DNA from 3 places in the Exiguobacterium sp. s26 genome. Region 1 is predicted to be linked to each of the others. Evidence: riboswitches for the same ligand, from Rfam matches in the RefSeq annotation. Region 1 holds a riboswitch; each other region holds the start of a gene.
What was found. Region 1 has a riboswitch for thiamine pyrophosphate ahead of tenA (thiaminase II). Riboswitches for the same ligand answer to the same signal wherever they lie in the genome.

Region 1 (8,130 bases):
CATGTTTACCTTTTTCGCGAAATTGAAAACATGTCACGCCACATTGAAGTGCCGTTTCCACCGTCTGGAGCATGTCTTCCGCGTTTGCGGTTCCGCAAATAAAATAAAGCCGCAACTGCTCAGCGATGGTTCGTTGTGATGGATTCAAGCGTCACACCTGCCTCTCCATGTGTCGCATACGCCCAGTGATTCGTCGGTCCATGTCCGGCACCGATATCGAGTCCATGCGTGATCGCGCTTTGAATGAATCGCTTGGCGGTCACCGTCGCCTCGAGGATGGAATGGCCTTTGGCCAGTTCCGCCGTGAGCGCTGCCGAGAACGTACAACCGGTCCCATGCGTGTCACTCGTCTGGATGCGCGGGGCCGACAGGAGGAACGTCTCTGACGCCGTCATGACCAAATCGTCCGCAGTTGCGCCATCGAGATGTCCGCCTTTTAAAATGACGGCACGGACACCGTACGCTAACATCTGCTCTGCTGCTTTAATCCGGTCTTCAAACGTCCGAATCGTCATCCCCGTCAACACTTCCGCTTCCGGCACGTTCGGCGTGACGACGGTCGCGAGCGGCAAGAGGGATGTCTTGAGCGCCTGGACCGACGAATCCTGAAGCAACGAGGCCCCGCCTTTTGCAATCATGACCGGGTCAACGACGAGCCGATTGAATGTGTGACGCCGCACCCCATCAGCGACCACCTCGATGCGCGCCGCATCGAACAACATCCCGGTCTTGCACGCCGCAATCGTAAAGTCTGAACCGATTGCATCGAGTTGTTGCGTCACGAGTTCCGGTGACACCGCCTCGACCCCATGCACCCCACGAGTATTTTGGGCCGTGACGGCCGTCAAAACACTCGTCCCGAACACACCGAGCTCTTGAAACGTCTTCAAATCAGCTTGAATGCCAGCGCCACCGCCCGAATCCGAACCGGCAATCGTCAACACTTGCTGCCGTATCATGACACCACCTCGATGCGGTCACTCGGCAACTCGACCGCCGTCATCTTGCCGAGCTCATTCAAGAAGTGAACGGGGAAGTCACCCGGCCCGTCGGTCAAAGCGGTAGCGAGTTCCCCGCACCGGGCATAACCGGCTAGCGCTGTCGCCGTGGCCGTAACCGCATCCCGTTCGACCGCAAGGAACGCACCGACGACCGCACTCAGTAAACAACCGGTCCCTGTCGTCCGAGCCATCGCTTCGGTGCCGCCTTTAATTTCAATCGTCACGTCCCCGTCACTGACGATATCCGTCTCTCCGGTCACGGCAACGACACAGTTGTAGCGCTTAGCCGCTTCACGCGCGATGTGATTCAAATCATCCCGCGTTTCCCCAGCGTCAACGCCGCGCGCCGCCGCGTCGAGACCAATCAATGTCGCGATTTCTCCGGCATTCCCACGGATGACCGTCGCACGGACAGATTGCAGAATCGCCTGGGCGACGTCGCGCCGAAATGAGGTCGCCCCGACACCAACCGGATCGAAGACGATCGGACTACCTGCTTGATTCGCCGCCTGTCCGGCTCGAATCATCGTACGTTCCGTCATTGCATCGAGTGTACCGATATTGAGCACGAGCGCATCGCTTAAAGACGCCATCTCGGCCACTTCTTCGACCGCGGACGCCATGACCGGGGCCGCCCCGATGGCGAGCAACCCGTTCGCTGAAAAGTTGGCGACGACGATATTCGTGATGTTGTGGATGAGTGGCCGTTCGGCTCTGACTTTGTCCCATAAGTCGCGCTTCATCGTGTCACCCCCGCCGGTAAATCCCACGACTCGAGCGTCCATGCCATCTCCCAAAACGCATGTTCATAATAACAACTCTTCAAGAACAACTGTTGATACCGAAAGCGTTCTTCCGCTGTCGCTTGTCCGGCGAGCACGTCGAGTCGTTCAATCTGTTCCTCGACGAGGTCGCGGAACCATTCCGACCCGTACGTCGCAATCCACGTCGCATAAATCGGATGATCGGGTGTCGCGTCTTTCATGCGTTCGCCAATCTCGTAATAAACCCAATAGCACGGCAAAATCGACGCGAGCACATCACCGAGCGTTGGACCGGCATGTTGCATATGGAGCGCATAGGCGTAAGCCGTCGGAGCCGGCTCGAACGTCGCCCACTCTGCGTCCGTCACGTTGAGCAAGGTGAAAAACTCACGATGCAGCGCATGCTCTGCTTCGATGGTATGGAGCGCGTGCGTCAAAAAGCGGCTCGCCACTTCCATGTTCGGGGCGAGGGTCGCGCCTTTCGCCTGTACTTTCGAGAACTGATTCAAATAATACGAGTCTTGCATGACGTAATGCCGAAACTTCGCCTCGTCGAGTTCACCCGTTCCGAGCTCGCGGACGAACGGATGGTCAAAGCTGGCTTGAAACAAGGTGTCGGCCTCTTGTCGTAGATGTGCGGTGAATGTCATGTTTTCTCCTCCTTTGTGATCAAAAAAGACGCCGCCTCCCATAACGGAAGCGGCGTCGGATTTACACAAAGTGTACGAAAACAATCGGTTCGCCCACTTCCCTACGCTAGCGTGAACTAGATCAGGTTCAAAGGGTCTGGACCTCGTCCATCTCAGCCGCGTCACGCGACTCCCCTAGTGGTAAACATTATGAAATTCGGTCGTCTACGACCACATCATATCAGTCTTTCCCTGTACTGAAAACCCTTTATCGCGAAAAGCGCCGGTTCAACGACGTCCCCATTTGCGAGAACCGCTCGGTGCCGAGCTTGCGACGGTTCGACGCGGCGAACACGTAATAATCGACTTTGCCCATATAATAAATCAAACGCAGGCCGGCCAAGAAGAACGTGATCGTTGTGCTGACGGCAAAGCCGACACCGTACCAATCGATGCCGCGCGGCAAGAGCAGTAACGTGAACAACGCGTTCAACGTGAAGAACGAGATGTTGACGAACAACGCCCCGCGCCGGTCCTCGAAATAGAGCAACAACAGCGTCAAGATGAGAATCATCGCATTCGCGAACGCCGCGAGCGTCGTCATCCGAAAGATTTGACCAATCTCATCCGGGACGCCAATCCAACTGACGAACGCGCCCGCCATCAGGATGGCGAACAGCGTCACGACGCCTTGGCTCCGCGCGAGTCGAATCAACTCATTTTTCAATACGGACGTCATCGTCTGTTTTGCCTTCTCGATTTGATGGAGTGCCCCGCCGTAGTTGATCAATCCATAAAACGTACGGTAGCGCTCATAAAACCGGGTCTCGACGGCAACGACGAACAACAGTTGCGTCGGGATAATCGTCAAGTAGGACCAAAAGATGGCCGTATCATAATACGGGTTGAACAGGAACGAGTCCGCGATGATGACACGTCCTTCACCGAACCAGATGATGAAATTCGTGACCCAAATCCCGAGCACGTACAACACGCCGATGGCGAACAAGTCTGGATAGCGGTCGAAGTACTTGAAGTACGAGAACTCTTTCACCGCGTAACGGAGCGGGAACGTCCGGAGCATCGCGAAGAACAACCCGAACAACGTCACAATCATCCCGACCGTGAAACCGAGCAACAGCTCGAGACTCGACGGGTCGACCATGAGACGGCTAATCGCATAGACGCTCCCGACCGAGATAAGTCCGCCGAGCAGGAAGCTATAGGCCACCGCTTGATAATACTTGGCGGCACTTAAAAACAAGAACATGACCCAGATGACGTTAATCGTCATGAATAAAACGAACAACGTCAGTTTGTACAGAAAATCGAGCGGCGACAATAGCCAAAAGATACTATACAGCAAGCTTGCCGCGAGAATCGTCACTTTGAGCATCCCGGTGAACACCGGGAAAATCTCATGTGCCTTCTTCTCATAAAACAAGTCCGCCACGTATCGGGTGACGACGAGCTGTTGAAAACTGAACAAGATTTGCGAGAAGATGAACGCGTACGAGACCGAGATCATGAAGAGCGTCCGTTCGGCGAGCGACAACGTCGGCATTTGGAACGCCAACCATTGAATCGTACCGACGACCAAGATGACAATCAACCACGGTCCGGATGTGACGAGGCCGGAGAACGTGTACGCCTTCAGCCGGGACGAATAGTAGTCTTCTTGGAACAACTTCTGTAACTTAAACCCGATGCCCGCCATACTGTTCCCTCCTCGCTTCATAGATAGCCTTATAGCGGTCCACGACTTGTTGGAGACGATAATATTGGCGGACCCGCTCCCGTCCGTTCTTGCCGAACCGCATTCGTTCCTGCGGGTAATCCATCATCCATTCGACTTTGTCGGCGACCGCTTCCGGATGAACCGGTGGCACGATGAAACCGGCCGGACCAAACGGGTCATCCGCTCGTCCGTATAAAAGCTCGGAACAGGCGCCGACATCGGTGGCGACCCACGGAATCCCGGCGGCCATGCCTTCGAGAATCGCGAGCGGCTGCCCTTCCGAGATGCTCGTCAGGAGCAGTAAATCAAAGGTCGGCAAATACGTTTGGACGTCCACTTTCCCGGCCAGTTCGACATAATCGCTCAATCCGCTCTGTTCGATGAGCAGACGGCACTCTTCCGCATATTCTTCATCCTCGTCGAGTGGACCCATGATTGTCAGTTTGAACAGACGATGCCGCTCCTGCAAAATCTTGGCGGCGTAAATCATCGTCTTCAAGTCTTTGATGGGAACGAGGCGGACGATGGCACCGATTTGAAAGAGGTCGTGCTCCGGACGATTGACCGTCGCCTGGATTTGTCGGTCGGCAATCCCGTTGGCGATAATTTTCGTCTTCTCGCTCGGGGCGCCGATCCATTCCTGATATTCGCGATTCCGCTCGAACAAGGTGATAATTTCATCGGCCGCGTTATACGCCTCGCGGGACAAGTGGTGGAAGAACCGGACCCATCTCGGCTTATACGGCGCCGGAATCCAATACGACTGTAAAATTTCTTCCTCGCGTTCACGGGAATAAATGCCATGCTCGGTCAAGATGAACGGGATCCCTTGCGTCTCTTTCATGTAGGAAGCGACTACCCCGGCATAACCCGTCGATACGGAATGGACGAGGTCGACTTTCGGGAGCGGCTGATGGAGCACCCGCAAAATCGGGGTGTACATGCTTTGCCACATCCAGAAATAGTCGATGAACGAGCCGCCGTTCATCTCTTCGGCGTAGGCGGCCTTCACGTTGCGCCAAAAGAACTCGCTCGCGAAAAACGCCTCGCTCGAAGGCACTTCTTTCCCGAGTAGTCGCAACGCTTGCCGGTTCGGGCTTCTTAACATGAGCCAATCCGACACGTTCTGTTCGTCGTCGGCACCCCACTTCAATCGTCCCCTCGCGCGTTCACCTACGTCGTTCAAATACAGATGGGTGATGCCGGAGACGTTCGGAGGGAGCGCGTATTTCATGTCTTCTGGCCGTTTCTCGGTCGGTTGAATCGAGATGATTTCAAACGACACCTCGGGCATCGCCTCGATTAACGTCTGCGTCCAGCTCGATACGCCTCCGCTCACGTACGGATAACTGCCCTCTAAGACAAGTCCGATTTTCATTGCGCTTCCCCCTTGATGTCGATCTCAGCGTTCGCCGATGTCAGTTTGACGAGATAGAGCGGTCGGTCGGCCTCCCACTGCTCGACCGTCCCGAAATCAAACTTTCCTGTCTCGAGTGACTGGCCCGGTTTCAGGCGAATCGTAAAATGAGACGGGTTGACGAGCCCTTCCCCGGCCAAATAGACCGTCGACTCATCGAACGTGACGTTCAAATCAGCTTGTTGGTAGGTGATCATCTTTTCGGTCGCGTAATGTTGCGTATACGCTTCGAGATGCGGATATTGGTCTCTCACGTCATGGACGATTTTTCGCAGGCTCGTGAACATCGTATCCCAGTCCCGTCCGAAGGCCCGGTCTGGATCGATGACATCATCCGGGTGAATGAAGTGTGAAAACACGCCGAAGTTGGCGATTGCATCGACCATCTGAAAAATCGAGCCGCGCTCTTCCCCGTAATCGCTCGTCACGCGCGGGAAATGATAGAGATTCGGGTGCGTCGCATCAAATTCGAACTCTTGCACGAAATCCCCGCTTTCCGGTTCTCCGGTGTAGAGCGAGGCGATTGTACGAAGTTCCGGCAACGCCTCGGCAATCGCATCGACCCCGGTCCGGTTGAGCGCGTTCGACGGTGGGACGTATGACTTGAGCGTCTCGGCCGGGAAATAGTTCGCAAATACGGATTCGGCCTGTAATAACGACCGTTTCATCTCGTCTTTATCTTTCCACGGGATATATCCATACGTCGGATCAATCGGTTCATCGGCCGTGACGAGCGACTGATGATTATAGCCATGCAGGCCGATTTCACCGCCGTGGGCAATCAGTTTTCGCCCGAAATACAACATCGGAAACTCGCCGCGCTTAATCAACTGCTCATCGACAAGTTCCATCTCTTCCTCATACGTCCCAATCATGGCACCTGTATAAATCACATCGTCGTCTTTCGCTAAATCGACCATGTCTTCCCACCAATCTTCGGCGAAGAAGTCTTTGACGGATTTATCAAGCGGGGTGGCAGAGACATCTTTCATCTTCCCATCCATGACCGGTGCCGGGAAATCATCAATGTACATGAGTTTGATGGCCGCTTGTGCCGTGACGAACGCCGGTGGCATCGTGCCGAGCGTCTGCACGAACAGCCCGCGAATCATCTTTTGGTTCGTGATGGTCGTGTTCCAGTATAGGACGTTCCCTTCGCCGACTCCGTATTCCCACAGGATTGGGAAACCTTCGGCTGACAACATGACGTTGGCGTCATCCGCGATCGCAAAGTCGACGACGCTATGAACGAACAGGTCGTCCGGCGGATTCAAGTCGACATAGCCCGGGAAAATCGTCTCCTCGAAATTCAAGCCGTATACGTCCGGCACATACTCACCAATTTCTTCAATCCCGGTCAACGCGTTCCACGCGGGGTCTTTGAACCGGTTCGCGAACACGAGGTTGCCGCCCTGTTCGACGTAACGCTTCATCGCGACGAACGGCCATCTCGATGAATCTTCTCCGGTAAAAATGATAATCGTATACGGAGAAGGCGCAATCGATCCGACGACACCAGGACTGACTTCACGCACGTCGAGCTTCGCGTACTGCAAGCCGTGACGCAGATTGTCCGCCGTCTCGACCGCCAAATCTCCTTCATCCCGGACGAGATAAATTTGAAGTTGATGTTCGCCCGCTTTCGCTGACGCATCACTCTTCAATTGATCGATATTCATCTGCTGCTCGGCGACGTTCGGCAGTAACGTGTGCAGCGAATGAATCCGTAAGTATTGAATCGCACCGACGATGACTAGAAATAAGACGATGAAGAGCGAGAATGAGATTACAGTTCGTTTTTCCATGATGTCGTGTCACTCCATTCTTCAAACAACAGTCGGTACTCATACGGCACATCCTCGAGCGAAAACTGGGTCTGCATCATAAACATGACCGCCTTCACTTCGTTCCAACGCTCCCGCTCATAATAGAAGTTGATGAGCATGAGGTGGGCCTCGATTCGTTCAGGGAAATGATGGACGTACTCCTTCAGGATGTTCAATTGCTCTTTCGGATGCTGTAACGTGAGATAAATCTCGTTCAAGTCTTCATAAATCCATGGTGCCGGCGGATAGAGCGTCTTTACTTTTAACAATTCTTCAAGCCATGCGGTCTGCTTGTCCTTCAACATGACCTCAGTGATGAGCTCGCTATGAATCATCCGTTTATAGATTGTCGCGAGCCGTTGAATCGTGTCCGGATTCCCTAAATCATACTCGCGTTTCGCTAATTTCAGTTCTTGTTCATACTGATCGATCAAGATATTCATCGTCGCTGCCGCATAGTGGACGGTCTCACTGTCCTTGCTCTCGAGACCCATCTGCAAATATTTCCCTTGCTGGTCAATCGACTGGTTGACGTGCGTCAAAATCGAATGTTTTCGGATGGCCGGATCTTTGGAATTGATGGCATCGGTGAGCGGTAACAAGTGCGCGCTACTATTCGCTTCATGACGAATCTGTTCATAGTTGACGACTTTGAAATCGATATAGTCGTCATAGTCTTCAATCAGACCGCTCCGGCCAAAGCGCTCAGCCAAACGATACACCGCATAGACGGCAAGTTCGGCCAGAAACGGTAA
Region 2 (8,130 bases), on a different contig from region 1:
ACGACGTGCCATTTGAGCACGTCTCGCTCCGCTCGCAAGACGGATATCGCCTCTATGGGCGTGTCTACCGAAACGAAGGCTCATCGAAGTGGATCGTCTTCGTGCATGGCTATACGGCGTCCCACAGCTTCATGGCCCCGCATTTGGCGATGTTCCATCGCCTCGGCTACAATCTGCTCGCCGTCGATTTGCGGTCCCACGGCGAATCCGAGGGCGTGTACGCCTCGTACGGCTATCATGAGAAACATGACATCGTGGATTGGGTCGACTGGTTGCGGGTTAATGAGTCCGTCTCCGAGGTCGGGCTACATGGCGTGTCGATGGGCGCCGCCTCGATTTTACAGGCCGGTCCATTGACAGATGTCGATTTTTTGATTGCCGAGTGCCCGTTCGATGACATGAGACAACTCATGCGCCATCAGTTGAACGTCTTACACCGACTGCCTGGTGATTTGTTGTTGCCGGGAATCAATTACTTCCTTTGGACGCGAGCCGGATTCCGGATGCACCAAGTCCGACCGAAACGAGCGCTCGCGGCAATCGATGTGCCGGTCTTGTTCATCCATGGGACAGAGGACGATTACGTCCCGACCTGGATGTCCGTCGAGATGAATGCGCTCAACCGCAAAAATGAGATCGCCCTCATCCACGGCGCGGAACATACGAACTGTATTTTGAAAGACCAGCCCGCGTATGAAGCGGCCGTCAGTCAGTTTCTGAATCGACGACGTGAATCGGTCCAGCAATAAGATCGAGCAAGGCATGAACGACCATCACCGGCCAGAGGATACCCATCGCCACATATAAATAACCGAGCCCCCACCCGACGAGACTGGTCGCGAGGATGCCTCGGACACCTTGATAAGCGTGGGCCAACCCGAATAACGCTCCGCCGATCAAGGCGAGCATCGGGGGCGAGACGTCCATCCACAATGTGACCGTGTAGAGCAGAACGCCACGGAAGATGAACTCTTCGGTCACTCCAGCCGTCCAAGACACGGCGCCCCACGCTCTCGCCTCCTGAATCGTCTGAGGCAACAGTAGCCGTTCAATCTCGAGCTCATAATATGGCCGTAACCGGCGCCGCAAACCCGGAGACGTTTTCACGAGCAGATAGAACGCGATCAATGCGGAGATGAGGACGCTCGTCAAAAAGAAGAACTGCCAGGCGCGCAAATCCCCCTCGGCCGGGGCGAAGCCGAGCCCGACCGCTTCAGGCGGGACCTGGAACAAAAAGATGAGGGCGAGCAACAGCAAACAGAGCCCCCACGCCGATTTGATGGTCTGATCGTACACGCGGCTTCGTCCGAGCGTTTCAATCATCGGTTTCATCAACCGGGCGTTGAACAATTGGACAATCAATAAATACACGAGAATGATGGTAAAGACGGCCTGTTCGAGCATGGATATCCACTCCTGTCCTTCCTGTTAGCTATATGCTACACTATTCGGGTATTGTCTAGAAAGCTAGGAGGCGGAATCTTGAAACGATTGATTTTGCGACTGACCGGTCTCTTGCTTGTGATCGTGCTGTGCCTCGGCGCAATCGGCTGGTTTGGTCAACATGATAAAGTGAACAACGCCCTTTACCGGGCCTATTACGGGGATCACGGCATCCCTGCTGTCCATCGTGACGTGTATGAAGATGCGGCGGCGACGTATGACGTCGATTGGCGGCTTCTTGCCGCGGTCCATCGCGTCGAGACGATTTTCTCCCATAGCTCATCGATGCGTTCATCAGTCGGGGCGATCGGTCCGTTCCAATTCATGCCGCGGACGTGGCTCGGTTGGCAGTACGACACCGACGACCAAAAAGGTGACGTGCCTGAGGACGAGGTCGATTTGACAGACCTCGCGCTGATCGAACAGTATGGCGGTCTCGGACGCGACGGTAACAACGATGGCCAGGCCGACCCGCACAGTCTCGTCGATTCGGCCCATGCAGCCGCTTATTATTTAAGCGAGCACGGTGGGACGACGGCAGATTCGACCGATTCGATTCGGAACGCCATCTTCGAATACAACCGAAGCGAGCAGTATGTCAACGATGTGATGTCGTTTTATGAGTCATATCAAACTGACGTGTCTTATTTACCGGATGACAAGGCGACGGCGACGCAACAAGTCGCCCGCTATACGATTCGCTATTTGGAATGGTTCGCCGGCTGGGTCTGACCTGGCACTATTTGAGCAAAAGTGAGGAAACATTATGAACACCCATATCGAGGAAGTGACGATTCGCGTCAAGTCGGTCTTCAATGAGGACAAGACGAAACGATATATGCGAACGTACGAATTCACAGATGTCGTCGACGGCGTCATCTGTGCCGTCATCATCTACTCACCCCGGATGAGCGATGCCTTCTTGTCTGGCACGACCACGCAGCGGGCGTATATGCTCATGCGTAACCATCTCGATCAACCGATCCGTGAGATGCGCGTCATCAGTCTCGTCCCGACACTCGCCATCAATGACAATCTGCCTTACGTCGAGTCACAGCTTGACGAGGTCAACTTTCATTACGTGGAGGAAACGCTCGACGAGGTCGAGGCGACCGGCGGAATGGTGATCGTCGGCTGGGGCTCGCCAGGACGCTTGATGCACCATGCGACCCCGTATAAGACGCTGTTCGCCGACCACGAGGCCCATATGTTCTGTATCGGCACGACGTCCAAAGGCGAGCCGCAACAGATTCGTATGGCCAACGAGAACACTGTGCTCGAGGCGTTCAATAATGAATCGGTCAAACCGAAGTTTAGAATCGTGAAAGAAACGAAACAAGACGACTCCGAGTGAGTCGTCTTGTTTCGTTTATACGCCAATCCATACGCTCACTCCGAACAATACAATCAAGAGCGACGCCAACAGAAAGTCGTACCGAGTGATGGCGACTACTTCATACGTCGCTCGTGGTTCGCCCGTGAACCCGCGTGCCTCCATCGAGAACGCGATGCGTTCCGCTTGTCGGATCGATCCGGCCAGAAGCGGGATGACTAAATTCGGAACGTGCCGAATGTGATCGAGTCGTGTCTCTAAACGAACGCCTCGCAAAGCATGCGTTTCATACAGTTGCATCAGTTCATGCTTCAAAATCGGAAAGAAACGAAAGCCGACGAAGACACTGTAAGCGATTTTAGGTGACAACTTCCCTTGTTGCATCAAGCTGTAGACGAACCGTTTGGGATCCGTCGTCAGTGTGAACAGGAGTGACAACGCGGTGAATGCTAATACCCGTAAGGAGAGCGTCGCTGCTAGTATCACATTCTCGTCGGTGACGTCGTTGCCGAACAGCGTGAACATGACCTCCCCGCTCGTCTCTTTTCCAAAGACGAGCGTCGTCCACAATGTCCCGAGCGCGGTGAATAAAAACGGAATCATGAATAGCCCCCAGCGCTTCCAGTTCACGTTAGAAAAAAGAATTTGAAGTATAAGCGTTCCGATGAATACCGCAAGCGGCGTCCATGGATTGTACATAAAGGCAAGACCGAACATGAGACACGTCACGGTCATAAATTTGATCGTCGGATTCATCTCTTGAAACGTCATCACGATTCCTCCAGCAATAAACCGTGAGCTTGTAGTAGCTCCGTCTCATTCCAGAGCGATGCATCATATGGCCCACTCAAGTAACCTTCATGCATCAAGTAATAGGTGTTCGCGATTCGGGCGAAACTAAGGTCGTGTGTCACAAACAGAACCGTCTGGCCGGCGCGGATTCGTTCAACCATCAATTCATAAAGCGCACGAAGCGATACCTCATCTTGTCCAGCAGTCGGTTCATCGAACGCGATGAGCCGTTTATTCGAGAGCATCATCACGCCGATGGCGAGCCTTCGTTTTTGACCGTGACTAAGCGAGAGTGGGTGGTCGTTACGAAACGGTCCAAGCCCGAGCCGGTTCATGATGTCCCCAATCGGACGATTATGGCCATATGCGAGTTCACGTGTCACATCACTCGTGATAAATAGATGAGCCGGAGATTGTGGGACGAGTCCCACTTCTTGATGTTCGCGGGCAAGGCTCTTGAGCCAAGTCGATTTGCCACTGCCGTTTCGACCAAGTACGGCAATGAGATCACCCTCGGCGACGGTCAGCTTGCTCGTTGCTAGGTTGAATGTTTTTCGTTTCAATTGCGGTACGTGAAATAAAATAGTATTTCCTTGTATCACTTCAACCGGAGAGAACGTATAATCCGGGCGGGCAACGAACGGTCCGTCATAGTTGATGCGTCCGTTCACGAGTTCCACTTCTCTGTCGAAGAACCCGCCCCATAGGAAGGGTCGATGCTCGATGACGACAACGTTTACCGTCTGTGCGACGTTGTCGAGCCACTGAACGAAACGGGTTGATGTCTCGGGATCAAGGTGCGCGAGCGGCTCATCGAGCAGTAGCCATTCCGGCTTCCCGATCAAAGCACAGGCGACAGCGATTTGTTGCTTTTCACCACCTGACAGGTCATGAATGACTCGGTCACGATAATCGGTCAACTGCAATTCCGCTAAAATCTTGGCCACACGCGCCATCATCTCGTCCCTCGCCACGGCAAAATTTTCGAGTGTGAAAATCAATTCCTCCTCGACCGTCTGCATGACGAACTGACTGTCAGGATCTTGAAACACCGTTCCGACACGACGATTCACCTCACCAGCTGCATACGTATCATAAGAGCGGTCAAACAAGTGTAATTTGCCTGTCACGATGCCATCGCAGTTATCCGGATACAGACGATTCAACAAAGAGAACAATGTCGATTTTCCCGACCCGCTCGCCCCCGTGATGAGTGTCCTCCCAGCCGTTAATTGAAGCGTGATATCCGTCAATACTTCGCGCTGTTTTTCCGGATAGCGGAATGACAGCTGTTCTGCCTCAACCATGCACACGTCCCTGACGCGCGATGGCATACCCTTCGAGCGCACCCGTCCGAAGCAACAAGTCGCTTAAAATCTTACCTCCCAGACCGGCAATGAGCATCCCGCTCGTCGCTCGTAACGCGAACATCGTCGCCACGTATGTCGGACTGAGGGCAGCGAGTCCACCCATGACGTACGTATACGCGAAACTAGTCGCAGCTGCACCAAATCCGGCCAGCATGAGCACCCAAAGGTCATATCGCTTGTAGCTCGTGACCGCAAACGCTGCTTCAGCACCAAGTCCTTGAATGATCCCGACTAAAATAATACGAGGTCCAATCGCGTTACCAATCATCATCTCAATCGTCGCCGCAAGCACTTCGGACAAGAATGCGGCGCCAGGTCGGCGGATGATATAAGCCGCAATAATCGAGACGATGAACCAAATCCCAAAAATCCATTCGTACGCGATCGGTCCAATCAAGCCAGCCCATAGATTCCCGACATGGACGAACGCCAAATAGACGACAGCGAACACGACCGATAAAATGGCCAACAAGACGATTTCTTTTAACTTCCACGACTTAAGCATGCTGTTGTCCCTCGTGTGACGGGCTGTTCACGCTGAACGTCACCGTCATGACGACGTGGCACGTCTTCGCACGGACCCGGTCGAACGTCGCCTCGTAAAATGAAAACACCGGTTCGATGTCGCCGTGAATGCCCGAGGCGTAATGCATCGAGTCATTGAAGACGCCACGCTCTTTCGCAAAGGCAATTTCTTCGTAGATGATGTCCATATACTTCGCGTCCCCGAGCGGATAGAGGGCGAACTGGGAAGAGACGTACTGGGTCGATACCGGACCGTTCACAGGATCAGTCGTCACGTCGAGCAGGTTGTCTCCTGCCGTGTCGCCTGGGCAGCCGACCGAGAACGTCCCGCTCATCGACATATGTTCCCCGTTCTTCGACGCATGTGACAAGACGGCTTTGGCCACGTCGAACACATGCTCACTGCGTCCCCGGATGACCGTCGAGACGTCATCGGTATGCCGCCAAACGTTTTGCAAGTTCGTCTCTTTCAATGCCCCTTTGATGACACTCACAAAATCAGATGTCATTGGGCTCAGCGTAAAGCGGAATCCGACGATCGGACTCGTACCACATTGGTTGTTCATGTTCTATTCCCCCTTATTGTATGTACACAAAAAAGCCGCATCCATGAGAATGCGGCCACTCGTCCAATGTAATAATCCATTAGAAAAAGTGCCACACTTCCTCACGCCGGTATTACCCGGATCGAGTCATAAGGGATTGGAGCCATGCTCACATCTCAGCCGAAGCACCCCTAGTGTAGTCCAATGTATGCGGTTATCTATGCAACGAGAAGTATAGACGACCGCTCCGAATTTGTAAACGGTTTATGTGAAAGTCACGATACCGTTCCCCGGAAGCGTGTCCTGCAACGTCGTCCAATCGAGCGCCATCTCCTCATCCGTCAACAGACACGCGTCGAGTCCGGCCTCGATGACCGCACGCTCCATCCGCTGCCCGATCAAGACGAGCTCCGTCTGACGGTCCCCGTACGGCTCGACGTAGTCGGCGGCGAGCTCAGGTTCTGCCGTGAACATGAGACTCCGCTCTTCCTCCGGCAGCGTCGCGAGCCAACGTCCCGCGTGTTCGAGCGTCGATGCGTACCCCGCTTGCGAGAACAGGCAGGCGATGTCGTTCCGGGAGGCGATCCATAAGAAACCTTTGGCGCGGACGACTTGATCCGGGAACGCCTCGATCCAGGCGTGGAGCCGCTCCGGATGAAACGGACGGCGGCGGCGATAGACGAACGAACTGATGCCGTATTCCTCCGTCTCTGGTGTGTGTGTCTCGGCCTCTAGTTCTTGAATCCAGCCGGCGGCGTGCATCGCCTGCTCGAAATCGAAAAGATTGACGTCCAACAGCTCCGTCAACTCCACGTTCGCGTAAACTGACGTCAACAGTTTGGCGGTTGGATTGAGCGCCTTCAACAGCCCGGCCATCTCACCGAGTTCTGTCTCGGTCACGCGGTCCGCCTTGTTCAAGACGATGATGTCCGCGAACTCGATTTGGTCGACAAGCAGGTCGACGACCTCGCGGACGTCCGTCTCATCGATGGCCTGCTTCCGTTCATGAAGCGACTCGCCCGAGTTGAAATCTTTCAAGAACCGATACGCATCGACGACCGTCACCATCGCATCGATATAGACACGGCTCGTCAAGTCGATGCCAAGGGCGTCATCGGCGTATGTAAACGTTTGAGCGACCGGAATCGGTTCTGAGATGCCAGATGACTCGATGATAATCCCGTCGAGCTCACGGTCGTTCGTGATGTCCTGTACCGCTTCGAGCAGGTCCTCACGGAGCGTGCAACAGATGCAGCCGTTCGATAGCTCGACCAATTTTTCGTCCGTCCGCGAGAAACCGTTCTGCTCGATCAATCGTTCGTCGATGTTCAACTCGCTCATGTCGTTGACGATGACCGCATATTTCTTGCCGGACCGATTGTTCAACAGATGATTCATCAACGTCGTCTTGCCGCTCCCTAAATAACCGGACAGCACCGTGATTGGAATTCGTTTCATGTATCTTCACTCCTAAATCGTAATCATTACTCTTTAGATAATGACGGGTCACCTTTGTCTTGTCAAGAAAAAACACGCCCGTTCCCGGACGTGTTCCTTTCCCTATTCTTCCAACGCCTTGCGTTCCGCCTCGGAGCGGGGATACGTGTTCGCTTGCCACTCGGCCCGATAAATCGAATCGAGTTGCGTCAGACCGACCTCATCCTCATCCTTATCGGCATCGACACTCGGGGCCTCATCCCAGCGCGGATTCAAATACGTGTGGTCGTCTTCCTGGTTCGAATCCAATAGTTTTTGAATCCCGACCCGGGCCACTGCCGCGAGTGCCAAACCGATGCCTGCACGAACGAGCAATCGCTTCACCATCTCTTTACCTCCTTATCGTCCAAACCGATAGAGCGGCATCCCTTTCACGTCTGTATCGATTTTAAAGACCGACCCCGCGTCCGGATGGGCTTTGAGTGCCTCGTCATCCATTCCTTCACGAGCCGTCGTGATGGCGAGTTGGTTCAAGTCGTCACCGACGAAACAGCACGATGTGACGTTCGGGGCCGGCACGAGCACCTCGAGCACTTTTTCACCCGTCTCCGGGTTCCAGCGCGAGACGCGGCCGCCGGCGAAGTGTGCAATCCATAAGAACCCTTCCTCATCGGACGTCATGCCG
Region 3 (8,130 bases), on a different contig from region 1:
TTGCCGAACCCGAGTTTGACACGATTTTAATCTGTACGGACGGCTTGACGACGCATTTGACCGATGACGAGATCAAGCAAGTCTTGGAACGTCCCGTCTCGGCGGACGTCAAGGCGGATCAATTGATCGATCGAGCCAACCGTTTGGGTGGGAGTGACAACATCACTGTTGCCCTCGTCCAGTTCACAGATAGAAAGAGAGGATGAATCCGATGCGAAGTGGAGAACGAATCAACGATCGTTATCGGATCGAACAGCAAATCGGCAGCGGCGGCATGGCAAATGTCTACCGGGCTCACGATGAGATTTTAAACCGAACCGTCGCCATCAAGGTGTTGCGATCTGAATTCTCGCATAATGAACAATTTATACGCCGGTTTGAACGAGAAGCCCATGCGGCGACGAGTCTGAACCATCCGAATATCGTCGCCATTTACGACGTCGGAGACGAACGCGACATCTATTACATCGTCATGGAACATGTCGACGGGATGACGCTGAAACAATATTTGCAAGAAGAGTACATATCTGTCGACGAGGCGCTTCGCATCATGGGACAGATTTGTGATGCGATCGACCATGCCCATGCGAATCGAATCATTCATCGGGACATCAAACCGCAAAACATGATGATCGATCAGAGCGGCAACGTCAAAGTGACGGACTTTGGGATTGCGGTGGCCATGTCGAACGCGACGCTGACCCATACGATGTCGGTCCTCGGGTCGGTCCACTACTTTTCCCCGGAGCAAGCGCGCGGAAAGTTCGCCGATGAGAAGTCAGATATTTATTCGCTCGGCGCCGTGCTCTATGAACTCGTGACCGGCCGGGTGCCGTTCATCGGCGAGACGCCGGTCGCCGTCGCGCTGCAGCATCTGCAAGACGACCCAATTCGACCGATGGATTTGAACCCGAACATCCCGCAAGCGCTCGAGAACTGTATTATGCAGGCGCTCGCGAAGTCACCGGGCGCACGTCATGCCTCGGTCGCCGCGTTCAAAAAAGATTGCATGACGTCACTTGATTCAGAACGTGCGAATGAACCGAAGCGGTCGAACGCTGAGCAAGATGCGTTTGATCAGACGCTCGTCATGGCGCCAGTCGTACCGGATGAGCCAAACGTCAAAGAGGCGCCCGAGCAACCGGTCGCAGTAAGTGAACCCGTGAAAGACAAACCGAAACGGAAGAAGAAGTGGTGGCTTTGGCTCTTGCTTGCGCTCCTGTTGATTGGTGGCGGGATCGGGGCTTACGTCATCGCTGACGAGATGTCCCGTGCCGTCGTCCCGGACGTCGTCGGCATGACGAGCGACGAGGCGACGACCGAGCTCGAAACGGCCGGTTTTGTCGTCGAGGCAACTGAACGGGCAAGTGACAACATTGCCGCTGGCGACGTCATCTCGCAGACACCGCAAGCCGGACGGAAGCCGAAACGTGGGACGACCGTGACAATCGTCGTCTCGGCCGGAAAAGAAACGGTCGAGATGCCGGATGTTGAAGGACTGTCCCAGTCGTCGGCCGAACGGACGCTCAAAGATCTTGAGTTCACGGATATCGAGATTCAGTCGGAGGCATCCGAGACGGTCGATAGCGGGGATGTCATCTCCCAATCGATCGCCCCAGGCAACGAGGTCGTCCCATCTGAAGAGACGGTGACGCTCGTCGTCTCGACCGGCAGTAATAAAATCGAACTCGCCAACTTGGCGGGCTATACGTTCGAGGAAGCGACGACGTATGCCGAACAGAATAGCTTGAAAATCGTCAAACGTGATGAGTATTCAACGAGCGTTCCTGCAAATCAAATCATCCGCCAACTCCCGACGGCAGGAACGGCAGTCGACCCGGGGACGGAACTGACCGTCATCGTGTCACAAGGGGTCGAACCGACCGACGTCTCAATCGAACGGGAAGTCAACGTCGAAATCGAGCCGCCGCCCGAAGGGGAAGAGGCTGAAGCGCTCGAAGTCGTCATTCGGACGGTCGATGCCCGTGGCGAAGTCGAGGTGTTGCGTGATAAGATAACGGAGACGACGACTTACTCGTATACGCTCGTCATCGCACCGGACGAAGTCGGAACCGCGACGATTGAAGTCGATGGCGAAGTTGTTCGCACGGATACGGTGACTTACGCACAAGCAAAAGAATCACAATGAAGAGGTGGCGTGCGCGTCGCCTCTTTTTCTAAGGAGGGAATGGAATGAAAGGTACGATTATTCGATTACAAGGCGGGTTTTATGACGTCATGACGGAAGAGAAACAAGAGATCCGTTGTCGCGCCCGCGGCAATTTCCGAAACCGGAACATCTCACCTGTCGTCGGCGACGATGTCGACATCCAAGACCAAGGGGATGGTACCGGTTATATATTGGCTGTTGACGAGCGGTCGAACCATCTCGTCCGTCCGCCAATCGCCAATATCGATCAAGCGTTCTTGTTATTCTCGGTAAAAGAGCCGGCGTTCTCGTTCCATCTGCTCGACCGTTTCCTCGTCTTGATTGAATCGAAGCAAGTCCATCCGATTATCGTTTTGACGAAAATGGACTTGTTGACGGAGTCGGAACGGGAGAAGATTCATGAAGCAGCGGCCTTATACCGTTCGATCGGCTATGAGGTCATCGAGACGTCGACCGAGGACGGATCGGGAATCGAACAAATTCGTGGGTCGTTTAAGGAGAAGACGAGCGTATTCGCCGGACAGACCGGGGTCGGCAAGAGCTCGCTCTTGAACGCGGTCGCACCTGAGCTTGAACTTGCGACCGGGAAAATCTCGAAATCACTCGGGCGCGGTAAGCATACGACGCGTCACGTCACCCTTATCACGCTTGCCGACGGGCTCGTGGCCGATACGCCTGGTTTCTCGAGCCTCGAGTTCCCAGAAGAACTCGAAGTCGAAGAGATGCGCTGGTGTTTCCCTGAGTTCGTCGAGCGGCACGATGACTGTAAATTCCGCGGTTGTGCCCATTTGAACGAACCAGGTTGTGCCGTCAAAACGGCCGTCGAAGCTGGAGAAATCGCTTCCACCCGCTATGAGAATTATGTTACGTTTATGGCAGAGTTAAACGATAGACAACGGAGGTACTGACATGATTAAAATTGCACCATCGATTTTAGCGGCGGACTTCGCCAATTTAGAGGCAGAAGTGAAGGCGGTCCAAGAGGCTGGAGCGGATTACATCCATTTTGACGTCATGGACGGTCAATTCGTCCCGAACATCTCAATCGGCCTACCGGTGTTAGCGAGCTTACGGAAGAAGTCGGACATGGTACTCGACGTCCATTTGATGATCGACCAGCCCGAACGGTTCGTCGAAGATTTTATCAAGGCCGGGGCAGACATCGTCACCGTCCACGTTGAAGCGACGAATCATTTGCATCGCGTGTTGCAACAAATCAAAGCGGCTGGCGCCAAGTGTGGTGTCGTCTTGAATCCGCATACGCCGCTGTCGTCGATTGAACATGTGCTCGGTGACGTCGACATGGTGCTCCTTATGACGGTGAACCCTGGCTTTGGGGGCCAGGCATTCATCGAATCGGTCGTCCCGAAAATTGCAGCGCTGAGCGAGATGCGCCAAGCGCGTCGTCTCGACTTTGAAATCGAGATCGACGGCGGTGTCAACGCAGAGACGGCGAAATTATGCATCGACGCTGGAGCTGATGTGCTCGTGGCTGGCTCAGCCATCTATAACGAGCCGAGCTATAAAGACGCAATCGATAGCATTCGTCACGCATCTCGTGTATAATCGTCAATAGAACAACAAATATTGTCGCAAGGGGTGTCACATTCTGTGGCTGAGAGGCATTTGCTAACCCTTTGAACCTGTTCCGTTCACACGGACGTAGGGATGTGGCGAAAATGCACGTTGCTACTCGATAGCAGCATGGCGTTTACGTCATGCTGCTTTTTGTCGTTCGCTCATATAATTAGGAGGGAAATAGATGAAACAACGTTTAAAATTACAGGCGCTCATTGAAATCTCATTGTTCGCCGCACTCGGTTTGATTTTTGATTTGCTCATCCCGTTCCGGATGCCGCAAGGCGGGTCAATCAGCTTGGCGATGTTGCCGATTTTCGTCATGGCGTATCGTCACGGTTTGAAAGGCGGACTTGCGACCGGTGCACTTGTCGGAACGCTGCAACTGCTGTTCGGGGCCTATATCTTCACGCCGGTCCAGTTCCTGCTCGACTACACGTTCGCTTACGGTGTCGTCGGGATGGCGGGGCTGTTCGCTGGTCAAGTGAAACGAGCCGCCAAGGATGAGGCGAAAAAGACGCTCGTCGTTTATTTGGTGCTCGGCGCGCTCCTCGGTTCACTGCTTCGTTACGGGGCCCACGTCTTGTCGGGGATCGTCTTCTTCGCCGAATACGCGGAAGGTCCGGTCGTCGCCTACTCGTTCGCCTATAACATGACGTACATGCTCCCGTCCTTCCTCGTGTCGGCCGTCGTCCTCGTCCTCTTGTTCGTCTCGGCACCGCGCTTCGCGACGCTCGCGACCCGGGACGTCCGCTAATGCGGGTGTTGATTGTGGCGGCCAGCCCGGAACCAATCTCGGGACTCCCGCGTGACGTCGATTACATCATCGGCGTCGATGGGGGGTACGAGACACTGTTGAACCACGGGCTGAACCCAGATCTCGTCGTCGGCGATTTCGACTCCTTCACGGGCGAAGTGCCGATCGACGCCGTCCGTTATCCATCTGAGAAAGATGTGACCGACCTCGAGATCGCTCTCGAGGCGGCACGGGGGCATGGCGCGACGGAAATGCTCATCTACGGTGCGCTCGGCGGCCGGCTCGATATGACGCTCAGCAATATTGGTCTGCTCGAGGCGTATCCTGAGATGCGTCTCGTCACGGCAGGGCAGACGGTACGACTCGTCGGGTCGGGACGCTATGAACTCCCGCGTCAAGACGGTCACTATTTGTCGCTCATCCCATGGAAGCAGGCGAACGTGACCATCCGCGGCGTCAAATATCCGCTCGACCGTCACGATGTCGTCAGCCATGAGGCGCTCACCATCTCGAACGAATGGGACGATGAAGCGGCGGACTTGATCGTGCACGACGGTATGGTGCTCGTGCTGTCTATCAAAAAATGAACACAAAAAAATCCCATCGGCGAATGCCGCTGGGATTTATTTCGTTCGTGTATAAAAATTATACGCGTTCAACGAGACCTGATTTAAGAGCGCGAGCTGAAACCCAAACTCGTTTAGGTTTACCGTCAACGAGAATACGAACTTTTTGTACGTTTACACCCCAAGTGCGTTTTGTCTTGTTGAGTGCGTGCGAACGGTTGTTACCTGATTTAGGTGATTTACCTGTTACGTAGCATTTACGTGCCATGCGTTTCCCCTCCTTTTTTATGTGGGTTCGTCCTAATAGACACTCGTTTATATTAGCACGGGTTTTTTCACGATGCAACTAGAAAATCATAGGATGACAAGAAAAAAACTTGACATTACTGGAAAGGATTTTAATAATGAATGAGGGTTACGGCTACAATTGACCGAGTTTATGGAGCAGGTTCTTTTAATAACTAGGTACTTATTGTAGAATGTAGTGAAGGAATCATTCCGAATAAAGGAGGCTACTCCATATGGCAATTGAAATGAAGACAACATATGGCAATATTGACATCACGAACGACGTGGTCGCGACACTCGCAGGCGGTGCGGCGATGGAATGTTTCGGCGTTGTGGGAATGGCGTCTCAAGCTCAATTGAAAGACGGGATCGCAGAACTATTGAAACGTGAAAACTACGCCCGAGGCGTGGTCGTACGTCAAGATGGAGAAGACGTACATATCGACATGCACATCATTGTAAGCTACGGGACGAAAGTGTCGGAAGTCGCATACAACGTGCAAAGCCGTGTAAAATACACGCTCGGTGAAACTTTAGGATTAAACGTTTCGTCGGTAAACATATTCGTACAAGGCGTTCGTCTGACGAATGACTGACGAGAACGAAGGAGGATTTGGTGTGGGTTTAAAACGTTTAGATGGATTGGTGTTCGCGAACATGGTCGCGAACGGTGCAGCCAACTTGAGCCAGAATGCGGATTATGTAGATTCGCTTAACGTCTTCCCGGTGCCGGACGGCGACACGGGGACGAACATGAATTTGACGATGACATCGGGTGCGAAAGAAGTGGCCGCACTCAACTCGGCGAATATCGCTGACGTCTCATCGAAGTTTGCACGCGGTCTCTTGATGGGGGCACGTGGGAACTCGGGCGTTATTTTGAGCCAGTTGTTCCGTGGTTTCGGTAAAGCAATCGAAGGCAAGACAGAAGTGTCGACAGTCGATTTCGCCGAAGCGTTGAAACGTGGCGTCGATACGGCATACAAGGCGGTTATGAAACCGGTTGAAGGAACGATTTTGACGGTTGCTCGTGAAGCGGCCGACGAAGCGCTCCGTGCTTCAGAGTCGACGAGCGACTTCAACGAGTTCATGGAACGTGTGATCGTGGAAGCGAAAGCTTCACTCGAGCGGACGCCGGACTTATTGCCGGTCTTGAAAGAAGTTGGCGTCGTCGATTCGGGCGGCCAAGGCTTGCTCGTTATTTATGAAGGGTTCCTTGCGAGCCTTGAAGGAAAAGAGCTCGAGAAGCCACATGCACCGGTCATGGATGCGCTCATCGAAGCCGAACATCATGCCCACGCCGCGCAAGGATTCATGTCGACCGAAGACATCGAGTTTGGTTATTGCACGGAAATCATGGTTCGTTTCCAAGACGCGAAGTTGAAGGATGCCCCGTTCAACGAGGATGCGTTCCGCAACGAACTGTCTGAACTCGGGGACTCACTCCTCGTCGTCGCAGATGAAGAGTTGCTTAAAGTTCACGTTCACGTCGAGACGCCAGGCGACGTCATCACGAAAGGACAGCGTTACGGTGAACTCGTCGCTGTCAAAATCGAGAACATGCGTCAACAGCACTCGACCATTTTAGAAGAAGAACACGGCGCGAACCAACATGGCGTCCAACCGACGGCTCCGAAGGCGAAAGCGCCATATGCGATTGTCACGGTCGCGATGGGTGAAGGTGTCAGCGACTTGTTCCGTTCACTCGGTGCGGCTCACGTCATCGAAGGCGGCCAGACGATGAACCCGTCGACGGAAGATATCGTCAAGGCGATTGAAGCGGCCAACGCGGATCATGTCTTCATCTTCCCGAACAACTCGAACATCATCATGGCTGCCGAACAAGCGGCTTCGGTCGCACCTTGCGGCGTCTCGGTCATTCCGACGAAGACGGTGCCACAAGGACTTGCGGCAGCGATCGCGTTCAACCCGGAAGCCGATGTCGAGACGAACGAAAGCGTCATGAAGACGGCGGCTAGTACCGTCAAGTCTGGTCAAGTGACGTATGCGGTTCGTGATACGAGTATCGACGGCGTCGAGATTCGTAAAGACGACCACATGGCGATCGCCGAGAAGAAAATCGTCGCCTCATCGGCCTCGAGCCTCGAAGCGGCGAAGAAATTAGTCGACGCCCTCGTGGATGCCGACGATGAGATCATCACGATCTTGACGGGCGAAGGTTCGTCAGCAGAAGACGTGGAGGCACTCTCGGCGTACATCGAGTCGAAGAACGACGAGATTGAAATCGAGGTTCATGACGGGAAACAACCGCTCTACTCCTACATTTTTAGTGTGGAATAAGCTGTAACTCAGCCCTACCTTCTGTATAATGAAGGTAGGGTTTTTTTGAAAGGGGGAAATGCGATGAAATATCGCAGTGTGTTTGATATCATCGGACCGGTCATGGTCGGTCCATCGAGTTCGCATACGGCCGGAGCCGCGCGCATCGGCCTCATGGCTGGGAAGTTGTTCGGGCGAACGCCACGACTCGCACACATCACGTTTTATGGGTCGTTCGCCGATACGTATCGGGGGCACGGTACCGATGTGGCCATCGTCGGTGGGATCATGGGCTTCGATACGTTTGATTTGCGCATCCCGCAAGCGCTCGATATCGCGAAAGAGCGCGGCATCGAGGTCGTCTTTGAGACGAGCGATGCGCTGACGGACCATCCGAACACGGCCCGCGTCCGGCTAGAAGACGAGGACGGTACGTTTGAAATCGTCGGGATTTCAATCGGCGGCGGGACGATCGAGATCACCGAGTTGAA

Region 2: another riboswitch for thiamine pyrophosphate. It lies ahead of KNP82_RS06240 (YkoF family thiamine/hydroxymethylpyrimidine-binding protein); the one in region 1 lies ahead of tenA (thiaminase II).
Region 3: another riboswitch for thiamine pyrophosphate. It lies ahead of thiT (energy-coupled thiamine transporter ThiT); the one in region 1 lies ahead of tenA (thiaminase II).

The regions. Positions count from the first base shown of each region.
Region 1 covers NZ_JACSLS010000004.1:294,619-302,748, forward strand. The annotation lists gene thiE (thiamine phosphate synthase) at 1-148, opposite strand, end outside; gene thiD (bifunctional hydroxymethylpyrimidine kinase/phosphomethylpyrimidine kinase) at 120-956, opposite strand; gene thiM (hydroxyethylthiazole kinase) at 956-1,744, opposite strand; gene tenA (thiaminase II) at 1,741-2,415, opposite strand; TPP riboswitch at 2,497-2,601, opposite strand; gene pelG (exopolysaccharide Pel transporter PelG) at 2,663-4,111, opposite strand; gene pelF (GT4 family glycosyltransferase PelF) at 4,092-5,510, opposite strand; gene KNP82_RS08615 (DUF2194 domain-containing protein) at 5,507-7,354, opposite strand; gene KNP82_RS08620 (tetratricopeptide repeat protein) at 7,336-8,130, opposite strand, start outside.
Region 2 covers NZ_JACSLS010000003.1:283,819-291,948, reverse strand. The annotation lists gene KNP82_RS06275 (alpha/beta hydrolase) at 1-749, shown strand, start outside; gene KNP82_RS06270 (CPBP family intramembrane glutamic endopeptidase) at 706-1,404, opposite strand; gene KNP82_RS06265 (lytic transglycosylase domain-containing protein) at 1,483-2,175, shown strand; gene KNP82_RS06260 (DUF1643 domain-containing protein) at 2,210-2,797, shown strand; gene KNP82_RS06255 (energy-coupling factor transporter transmembrane component T family protein) at 2,813-3,547, opposite strand; gene KNP82_RS06250 (ABC transporter ATP-binding protein) at 3,547-4,875, opposite strand; gene KNP82_RS06245 (ECF transporter S component) at 4,868-5,443, opposite strand; gene KNP82_RS06240 (YkoF family thiamine/hydroxymethylpyrimidine-binding protein) at 5,436-6,029, opposite strand; TPP riboswitch at 6,111-6,211, opposite strand; gene KNP82_RS06235 (GTP-binding protein) at 6,273-7,466, opposite strand; gene KNP82_RS06230 (hypothetical protein) at 7,569-7,832, opposite strand; gene KNP82_RS06225 (SMP-30/gluconolactonase/LRE family protein) at 7,845-8,130, opposite strand, start outside.
Region 3 covers NZ_JACSLS010000002.1:171,903-180,032, reverse strand. The annotation lists gene KNP82_RS03375 (Stp1/IreP family PP2C-type Ser/Thr phosphatase) at 1-206, shown strand, start outside; gene pknB (Stk1 family PASTA domain-containing Ser/Thr kinase) at 212-2,149, shown strand; gene rsgA (ribosome small subunit-dependent GTPase A) at 2,194-3,078, shown strand; gene rpe (ribulose-phosphate 3-epimerase) at 3,080-3,736, shown strand; TPP riboswitch at 3,756-3,856, shown strand; gene thiT (energy-coupled thiamine transporter ThiT) at 3,933-4,505, shown strand; gene KNP82_RS03350 (thiamine diphosphokinase) at 4,505-5,092, shown strand; gene rpmB (50S ribosomal protein L28) at 5,151-5,339, opposite strand; gene KNP82_RS03340 (Asp23/Gls24 family envelope stress response protein) at 5,593-5,955, shown strand; gene KNP82_RS03335 (DAK2 domain-containing protein) at 5,978-7,660, shown strand; gene sdaAB (L-serine ammonia-lyase, iron-sulfur-dependent subunit beta) at 7,724-8,130, shown strand, end outside.